One region of the Paenibacillus sp. S33 genome, then DNA from elsewhere that is predicted to be linked to it. Evidence: riboswitches for the same ligand, from Rfam matches in the RefSeq annotation. Region 1 holds a riboswitch; each other region holds the start of a gene.
The links. A riboswitch is a leader RNA that binds a small molecule or an ion and turns the genes downstream of it on or off. The one in region 1 is predicted to bind cobalamin.

Region 1 (3,280 bases):
GGGGTATGGGAAGGTGGAGAACAACTGGCACCAGATGATAAGGTGGGAGGCGTACTAAAACACGGTACGCTTTCGATCGGGTTCATCGGGCTGGCTGAGTGCATGAAGGCACTATACGGGAAACACCACGGGGAGGATGATTTTGTATACCGCGAGGCACAGCGAATCATCACTTCCATGCGCGTGTATTGCGATCGAATGAGTGAATATCACAATTTAAATATTACATTGTTCGCTACGCCTGCCGAAGGTCTGTCGGGCAAGTTCACATTGCTGGATCAACGTGATTTCGGGATTATTCCTGAGGTAAATGATCGAGAATATTACACCAATTCTTTTCATATTCCCGTGTATTACACGCTCCCGGCTGCTCGTAAAATCAGCTTGGAAGCTCCGTTCCATAACCTATGCAACGCTGGTGCGATTTCATACATTGAGCTGGACGGTAATGCGCGGAATAACCCGGATGCGTTTCTTAAAATTGTTCAGTATGCGCTGCATCAGAACATCGGCTATTTCTCCATCAACCATCCGGTGGATCGTTGTACGGAATGTGGTTATGAAGGGATTATCGGGACAAGCTGCCCCCAATGTGGCACAGATGAGGAGCACACACACTTTCAGCGCTTACGTCGGGTAACCGGATATCTGACAGGAGATTATACCGTTCGCTTTAATGCCGCAAAACAGGCAGAAGTTCGAGACCGGGTGAAACATAAGTGAATTTGTGTGGCTACATTCCGGAATCTCTGAACGAAGGATACGGCCTGCGCACCGTTGTGTTCATTAGCGGTTGCCGTCATGCCTGTCCTGGATGCTTTAATCCAGAGTCATGGAGCTTCCGTGCAGGCGAGCCATTCACCCCCCAACGACAACAGGAGGTCATTCGTGACATCATGGAAAATCCGTTGTTGGATGGACTGACTCTCTGCGGGGGAGACCCGTTTTTCTCAGCAGCAGAATGCTCGCAATTTGTGCGTGACTTCCGCGAAGCCTGTCCCGACCGAACCGTGTGGGCTTACACTGGCTTTGTCTATGAAGATCTACTCACAGATCAGGAGCGACAGGAACTGGCGCTTTTGTGCGATGTGATTGTGGACGGTCGTTTTGTAGAACAGCAAAAGGACCTGACCCTTCCCTTCCGGGGCAGTCGCAACCAGCGTCTGGTAGATGTGAAAGCCAGTATTCAGGCAGGCTATACCGTTTCATTGACATAAGGCGATGCTTACCCAGCAAGCAAGATGCTATATCTAATCTAAGACAAGCCCCCATCATGGGTAAGGCTTGTCTTAGATTAGATATAGCTAACAGATTCCATTGGAGTTTCTATTGCGCATCCTGTAAGTTTCACTTATGATGGTGAACAAGTATACGAGTGCATAATTATTCGTCATACCTTAACCGCATAGCTTGGAGATAGGTGTCTGTTCTATTCAGATCAGGCTTAAAAGGGAAGCCGGTGCAAATCCGGCACGGTCCCGCCACTGTAAACGGGGAACTTTCAGCTGTTCATATATCCACTGGTCCACAGACCGGGAAGGAATGCTGAGCGTCATGATCCGTAAGTCAGGAGACCTGCCTATTTTAACAACATCGCAAGTACCTACGGAAGATAGGGAGGTGTTAAAAGCAGTCGCCGTATTTTTGATTTTTTAATCACGGAGGCATTCTTTCCCCTACTTATTTTTAACTTTGGGGGGAAGAATGCCTTTTTTGGTACGTAAAAATAAAACAGCTACCCGCTAGGAGGAAAAGTACATGTCCATTATTGAATGGCCTGAATTGTCCGGCTTAATTAGCAGTAATCTGGGATATCCGCGTATCGGCGAAAATCGGGAATGGAAGAAAGCACTGGAACGCTTCTGGAACGGCAGCATTAACGAAAGCGAACTGCAGACGGAAATGAAAAAATTACGGTTGGAGCATCTGAGCAAGCAGCGCGATAAGGGGATTGATCGCATTCCTGTCGGAGACTTCTCCTATTACGATCACATGCTGGATACATCTGTGATGTTCGGTCTAGTACCTGAACGGTTCAACTATCGTCCCGCAGGTCCGATTCCTCTGTCCGTGTACTTCGGGATCGCTCGCGGTCAGAAGGGAGCAACCGCCAGTGAAATGACCAAATGGATGAATACCAATTATCACTACATCGTTCCCGAATTGGCAAATGCAGTCCCGGTATTCACTGAAAATAAACCCTTACAGGCTTATCGTGAAGCAAAACAGGAACTAGGCATTGAGGGTAAACCGGTTCTCATCGGCCCTTATTCATTCGTTACCCTTTCCAAAGGCTATGATCGTAAGGAGCTTGCCTCTATTATAAGAACCTTCCTGCCTTTATACACCCGTGTCCTGTCTGAGCTAGCAGCAGAAGGTGTTCAGTGGGTACAAATCGATGAACCTGTCCTGACCACCTCATTCCCAGTAGAGGATCTGGACATTATTCAAGAAGTCTATGAAGCTTTGACCCAAGCTGCGCCCTCCTTAAATATAATGCTGCAAACCTACTTTGGCAGCCTAGATCATTATGAGCGTCTGTCCGCACTTCCGGTACAGGGGCTGGGTCTTGATTTTGTGTATGATGATGGCGAAAATCTTCAGCATATATTGCAGCATGGCTTTCCTAAAGGAAAAACGCTGGGCGCTGGTGTCATTGACGGACGCAATATATGGCGCAGCGACCTGAACGCTGTAGCTGCACTGCTGGGTCAGTTAGCAGAACAGACCACTGCCGAGCAGCTTATCGTACAGCCATCATGCAGTCTGCTGCATGTGCCAGTCAGCCTGGAGGCAGAGCACAAGCTGGACAAGGAGCTGGTGCAAGCGCTGGCCTTTGCTGATGAAAAGCTAGAGGAAATCGCCATCCTGACAGCTGCACTTGGCAAACACGATCCATCCGCACTCACCAAGCTTGGACAAAGTGCAGATGCGGTAGCCCGTTTCAACAGTTCAGCGGCACGCGTACAGACAACTGCCGATCTGGCCGACCTGTTGGCCAAAGAGCCTCTGTCACGCAGCGTTCCTTTCGCCGAGCGTCGTGAGATTCAGCAAAATAAGCTGAAGTTGCCTCCACTGCCTACGACGACCATTGGTAGCTTCCCGCAGACCGCCGAGATCCGCAAGGCCCGCCTGCACTATCGCAAAGGAGAATGGTCTGCCGAGCAATATCGAACGTTCATCCAACAGCAAATTAAGGAATGGATTGATATCCAAGAGGACATTGGCATTGACGTGCTTGTACATGGGGAATTTGAGCGGACCGACATGGTTGAATTTT
Region 2 (3,280 bases), 210 kb from region 1:
GGAGCCAGCCGCATCAGTACAAAAGTCAGCGTGGATACAACGAATACAATGATGAGCAGCTGCGCCACACGTTCCAGTATAAAACGAATCATAGGATACGCCGCTCGTTATTCCGCAATATCGGATTGCGCTGTAATGTAGTAATACTCGATCGGATGGGGTGTAAAACCCTCTACCCCTTTTTTCACACCAAACACATTGTCAGGATGCACAATGAAGGACTGTGGCAAATCCGTATTGATGATATCCAGCGCTTGTAGTGTCACAGCATTACGCTGCGCTGTATCCTTCGCCAGCTTCAAGCTGTTAAGAATACTCTCCAGCGGTTTGGAACTATAACGGCTTACATTGGCTTCGCTTTGCGAAGAATAAAACATGTCCATAAAATATTGTGGCTCTCCTGTATGAGCAGTAAGCATACTGTACATAGCAAAATCCCAATCGTTTTTGGTCAACGCCTCGTCGATATTTTCCACCTTGCGAATCTTGACCTGGATTCCCTCTTTCAGCAATTGGCTTTGGATGACCTCAGCCATAACAGAGAGCTCTGGACGCTGAGGAAAAGTCAGCAGCGTAACCTCGAACGGCTTGCCTTGCTTAGTCCATGTCCCTTGGGCGTCCTTCTGCCAGCCATCCTTCGTTAACAGCTGATCCGCCGTTCCGTCCAGCGCTTTACGCTCAACTTTACCGAAGGGAAGAATGCTCGGGAACGGACTGCTTGCTTCCGTACCGAAGCCCCTCATGACGGCGCTCACAATCGATGTGCGTGGAATCAGGCTGTCCACCACCTTACGGTTCGCCGCATCCTTGAATACTGGGGATTCCATATTGTACACGATCATATGGGTGCGCAAGGAGGGAGCCGACAGCACTTGTAGCTTGTCGTTCTTTTTCAGTACCTCTGCGTTATCAACCGGAATATCCGTCGCTACGTCCACCTCGCCGGATTGCAGCGCCATCAGGCGCGAATTCCCGTCCGTAATGAACTTCATTGTCGCCTCAGCCAACCGGGCCTTCTCGCCCCAGTATCCGTCATAACGCTCTACGACCAAGGATTGGTCCTTGTTGAACGCTTTAATTTTAAAGGCGCCTGTCATCGCTGGGTAACTCTGCTCATCTTTCATCGATGCCACATCCAGTACAGTCGTCGATGGATCAGCTAGATTGGACACCAACGCCGCATTCGGCCGGTTTGTCGTGATCTTTAAGGCCAGCGGGCCGCTTACATCAATGGACTTCACATTCAGTAAATCCTTCGCCAGATGGCTTTTCTCGATAGAGCGTAGCAAAGATTCTTTTACACTTGCTGCATCCATACTCTTTCCATTATGAAAAGTGACTTTATCCTGCAAGCTGAACGTCCAAACTGTAGGACTATCCTGCTTCCACTCCTTTGCCAGCCAAGCCACAGGCTCCAGCTTTTCATTCAAACGTACCAGTGTCTCACCTGCACCGGATCGCATCACATCCCAGCTATTATCTCCGTGCGGGTCAACACCTGACGGTTTCCATGTATACGCCATTACCAGCTTTTTACCTGTCGCTGTTTGTTGTACTGACGCGTTCTCATCTTTGCCGGAGCTATTCGACGTCTTATTGCTAGTACATCCCGAAAGAGCCATAACTGCCAGTAACAGCATCACCCCTGTACATATCAACCATGAGCGCCTGCTACGATTGCTAATCATTCGATGAATCCCCCTCTATCTTGTAAAATCATATAAACCTAACGCAAAACGCGAAAAAAGCATTCCAGACCACTTGATCAGCAGTCAGAAATGCTTTCATTATAAAATGTCAAAACACACCTCGAAGCCAACTCCAAAAACATAGAAGGGGTCAGATCGGTTTCAAACATTCCGTATGCAGCACGCCTAACCACCTCCCCAGCATCCCGTGGGTCTGACAGTGATGTCAAAACAGGCAGGTCTCCTGACTCCAGGCGTATCTTTCAGGCCTTCCCGGTTCTTCACAGTTCCAGTGGCTGTTCTGAAAGCTCCAGCAGTATCCTGCTGATGCCTGTATACAGTGGCGGGCCCGTGTCGGAATTAACCGAACTTCCCTTTTAAGTGAACACGCTCAACAACTATCCACATGGTCTCAACAAAACCCCGTACATAGAGTCGTCCGGCTCACACCTGTTTTCTTCCTTTATTTCTTTCCATTACGATCTTATTTTGTTGTCACAGGCTTGTCAATAAATGCTGCACAATAATTCAAATTTGAACGATAAGGTAGAAACAAGACATAACCTTCAATTGCGTGCACGCAATTGAAGTGTTAAAATTAGGTATAGAGTAAACCACCGTGTCCGTATACTAAAAAGAGCCTTCGCCGCGCCAACGGCAAAGACTCTTAGGACTTGAAAGGCTGTGGATCACCACCACGGCGCGCTGCACAACTAAATGTTAATGCAAACGAAACCCACCGTTAGGCGCCTAACCTAATTACGCGGTGGGTTTTCGCTTGTTCCGAAATTTCCGACGTAGCCAGCGATAAAGTTTACGAATACTAAACACCAGGCTTAGTAACGCAACCATCCAACGCAACACATCGTAGCACGACACAAGGTTGACCATCGGCTTCACCCCCTTTCGGGAAGCTGCACCGTGGTCCGAAAACATCCACCACTATTCAAAATCCATAATTTAGATTATACCATGCCCCTTCCTACCACTCTAGCAAGTTCTTCTAGCGCATAAACTGGAAAATGCACCAAATTAGAGCTACCCATTTCATCCCGCAGCTTTATCTATATGTCCCCAGACGGCAAGGGGATCTACTATCTGGATAACTCCATGCCAAAAAGCCGGAAAAGAGGCATACGTCCTCTCTCCGGCTATCTTTATTTATTCCTAATCATCAAACCTTCTGTGGAACCTCCGAAACCGTCACGCTTTTGACCGATTCCCCTTGTTTTCTCGTCAAAACAATGTTCAAGACAATCGCTGTAATCGAACCCGAAACGATACCATTTTGCAACAGCATTTTGGCAAAGCTCGGCAGCTGGTCGAACATTTGTGGCAGAACGGCAGAGCCTAGGCCCACGGCAATACTGCATGCTGCGATCAGCAGATTGCTTTCCTTCCGCAGATCCACTTCTGACAAAATAGACATGCCTGATGCAGCAACCGAGCCGAACATGACGATCATCGCTCCGCCTAGCACAGCGTTAGGAATCACTGTCGTTAAGGCAGCCAGCTTAGGCAGCAAACCGAGAACAACCATGATCCCGCCCGCAGCAAAAATAACGTTCCGCGATTTGACGCGTGTGAGTGAG
Region 3 (3,280 bases), 3.7 Mb from region 1:
CAGCAAGGTCGATTTTCCACTGCCGTTCGGACCAATAATTCCCCACCAAGTTCCTTCGTCGACGCTCCAGCTTATATTCTTTAACGCATGGAACTCTCCATAGGCACGTGTCAGACCCGCTACCTCTAATGCTCGATCTTGCACCTTCTGTGATTCACTTTGTTCTGTCACAGCAGTTCCCCCCTGCGCAGCTTCTTGTTCCGGTACAGGAGATATGCGAAGAACGGTGCCCCAACAAAGGCCGTCATCACGCCCAGAGGAATTTCCGTGGGGGCTAACAACGTGCGAGCCGCCGTATCTGCCCAAGCCATAAAAATAGCTCCACCGAGCGCAGATAATGGAACAATCAACCGGTAATCAGGACCTGTCACCAGACGAATGATATGCGGTACAACAAGTCCCACAAAGCCAATCACTCCACATACCGAGACAGCGGCAGCTGTCAGCAGCGTGGAAATGATCAAAACAGATAGCTTCGTCGCATCTACATGAACTCCCATGTGAGCCGCCTGACGTTCACCCAAAGCCAAAATATTCAGCACACGTGCCCGGTTCCATAGAAATACCAGTCCTATGACCACATAAGGTAAAAGGATTCCTGTATATGACCAACCGCGCAGACTAAGACTTCCCATCGTCCAGTACAATATTTCATTGACCGTCTCCTTCGACATGGCTGTCAGAAAGGAAACAACTGCTCCCAGAAAGGATTGCATCACCACACCCGACAAAATGAGACTTTGTGTCGGAATTTTCCCACCTTCCCGTGCCAACGTCAGCACCATCCACAGCGTCAGCATTCCGGTCGTAAATGCCACTAGCGGCAGCGTCCATATGCCAACAAATGAAAATTGAAGGCCCCAATAGATCAGTACTGCCGCTCCTACCGAAGCCCCCGAGGATACCCCCAGTGTATACGGATCAGCCAAAGGATTACGCAGCACACCCTGAAATCCGGCTCCCGCCAGCGCCAGCGCTGCTCCTACCAACATTCCCAGTAACACTCGTGGCAATCTGACCTTCAAAATAATCTGCTCTGAGGATGTATTCCAATCCGGTATAAACGTATCGCCTAACCACGGAAGGTGGTTAACCAGAATGCCCGTGATCTGGCTGACCGGAAGCTTGGCCGAGCCGATGCCAAGACAGAGCAGCAGCGTCAGCAACAGCAAAACAAGACCTGTCCCTCCAAAGCCGATCAGTTTACGGTTCATTTGAAAATTTCAGGATACACGCCCTTGGCCACTTCCTTGAGACCTTCCGTTACGCGTGGACCCGGACGACTGATCAAATTATCATCCACGGCAAACACCCGGTTGTGGCGAACAGCCGATATTTGATCCCATCCACTGCGAGCTTTAATGATTTCGCCGAGCGTTTGACCAGTTTTGTCGTCCTTGACACTTTTGCTGTACAAAATCACGTCAGGGTTCGCAGCAATAATATTTTCTTCACTAATTTGGTACCACCCCTTCTGCGTGGCACCTACATTTTCGCCGCCCGCCAACGTAATCAGCTCGTCCATAAACTCGCCTTTACCAACTGTCCAGCCTGGTGAAAACTCGACGTATACCCGCAGCTTCTGCCCTTTACCGATATTTTTAACTCCTTCTTTCACTTCCGCTACATCTGCTCTCATCTTGTCAGTCACCGCTCTCGCTTCTTTCTGATGATCGGTGATTTTCCCATACAATTCGATGTTAGCTATGACATCTTCAACTGTCTTCGGTTCCGTTTTAAAAATCATAATTCCCATGTCGCGCAGCTTGGTCGTAGCCTGTTCACTAAGTGATATCCCTGCAAAAACGACTTCCGGGTTAGCAGCAATGATCGCCTCTTCGTTCGGTTTCATAATACCGCCTACTTTAGGCTTTTTCGTAGCTGCTTCCGGGTAATCAGAGTAGTCGGAGACGCCAACTATTTCCTTATCCAGCCCGATGGCGAACAGCGCCTCGGTTTCTGCCGGGGAGACGGAAACGATTTTATCCGGCGCTTTTTTGAATGTAAATTCCTGTCCTGTTGCATCCTTAACTGTGAGTGGGTAAACTGTTTTGCCCGGAGGCTCTTGTGCGGTTACGGTCTTTCCTGGCTGCTGTGCAGAAGTCTGATTCTCTTTATTTTCAGCATTTTTTCCATTAGCGCCACATGCACTCAGCACAACTGCCAATATCAGAACCAATAGACCTGTTGTCCAAACCTTTATTTTTTTTCCTACCATGATTTGCACCCCTTCATAAAAAAATCGTTAAGAGCGTTACTTGAGCATCATCAGATATCTTCTAAATCCAGCCTTCTTTTCCTATCAAAAAAACCCCGCATCCTTATATCAGGACACAGGGGTCACGTTAGCGCAGATCGTGCGCAGGCGGCAGCTTCTTTCCGCACGGACAGTCACTGCGAACACGTCATCCTTTCCTCGAAGGATTATGGTGACAGGCGGACGGGCAGGTATCCTGACTTATGGTAAGATGCATGTCCTGAAATTTCTTCATATGCTTAGTAGCACATAAAGCAGGACTAACGGGCATGTTTCCATTTACAGTGGCGGGACCGCGCCGGACTTACACCGACTTCCCTTTTAACAGCGCAGGCAAGGGAAACCATAGTTTCATCACACTGCGCCGACCTCGTCTGCTGGATATTTGATGTAGTGGTAGTCAAGCCGTTCTTTTACTTGATGATTATAGGTTAAAATGAGGCGGCTTACAACCCAAACAGCCTCTTTATCCACTGGTGTCTAACCTAATGAGGGAGCATTTCGGCTATGTAATTGTACGGTCCTGCCAGCCTCAATTGAATCCTAAATGCTTCTCCCGGCTTCGGATTCAGACTCCAAAAATCATGGCCCGGTATCAGCATACAAGCTAACTGACGAATTACGCCACCATGCGTAACGACCAAAACAGAGAGCGGCCCAGCAGTCAAATCCATGGGTCGAACTTCCATAGCAACACGCCATTCATACAGAGAGTCAAGAAATTTCCGCAAACGATTCACAAAATCTGTCCAAGACTCTCCTCCAGGAGGGGTTATCCGTTGTGGCTCATCAATCCAAGCGCGATACAACGACACATCCTTGAGCATGTCATACGTTTTTCCATCCCACTCGCCAAAATGAAGCTCTCGCAGACGTGGTTCCATCATAGGAGACATAATAGATAGGGAACCTCCAGACGTCAATTCTGATTCCGGCACAATGATCTGCAAGGTCTGGCGACATCGCATTAAATCGCTGCAGTAGATTCGAGCAAAGGACTGCCCCTGCAATTCTTCTTGCAAA

Region 2: it holds a riboswitch for cobalamin, as region 1 does, so the genes downstream of both, ACWGXJ_RS24395 (ABC transporter substrate-binding protein) here and metE (5-methyltetrahydropteroyltriglutamate--homocysteine S-methyltransferase) in region 1, are expected to answer to the same signal.
Region 3: it holds a riboswitch for cobalamin, as region 1 does, so the genes downstream of both, ACWGXJ_RS07070 (ABC transporter substrate-binding protein) here and metE (5-methyltetrahydropteroyltriglutamate--homocysteine S-methyltransferase) in region 1, are expected to answer to the same signal.

What each region holds. Positions count from the first base shown of each region.
Region 1 covers NZ_JBSIEZ010000001.1:5,166,323-5,169,602, forward strand. The annotation lists gene ACWGXJ_RS23470 (anaerobic ribonucleoside triphosphate reductase) at 1-723, shown strand, start outside; gene nrdG (anaerobic ribonucleoside-triphosphate reductase activating protein) at 720-1,217, shown strand; cobalamin riboswitch at 1,402-1,597, shown strand; gene metE (5-methyltetrahydropteroyltriglutamate--homocysteine S-methyltransferase) at 1,759-3,280, shown strand, end outside.
Region 2 covers NZ_JBSIEZ010000001.1:5,374,977-5,378,256, forward strand. The annotation lists gene nikB (nickel ABC transporter permease) at 1-92, opposite strand, end outside; gene ACWGXJ_RS24395 (ABC transporter substrate-binding protein) at 108-1,688, opposite strand; cobalamin riboswitch at 1,906-2,109, opposite strand; gene ACWGXJ_RS24400 (nucleobase:cation symporter-2 family protein) at 2,863-3,280, opposite strand, start outside.
Region 3 covers NZ_JBSIEZ010000001.1:1,509,651-1,512,930, reverse strand. The annotation lists gene ACWGXJ_RS07080 (ABC transporter ATP-binding protein) at 1-171, opposite strand, end outside; gene ACWGXJ_RS07075 (FecCD family ABC transporter permease) at 168-1,214, opposite strand; gene ACWGXJ_RS07070 (ABC transporter substrate-binding protein) at 1,211-2,218, opposite strand; cobalamin riboswitch at 2,427-2,620, opposite strand; gene ACWGXJ_RS07065 (histidine phosphatase family protein) at 2,743-3,280, opposite strand, start outside.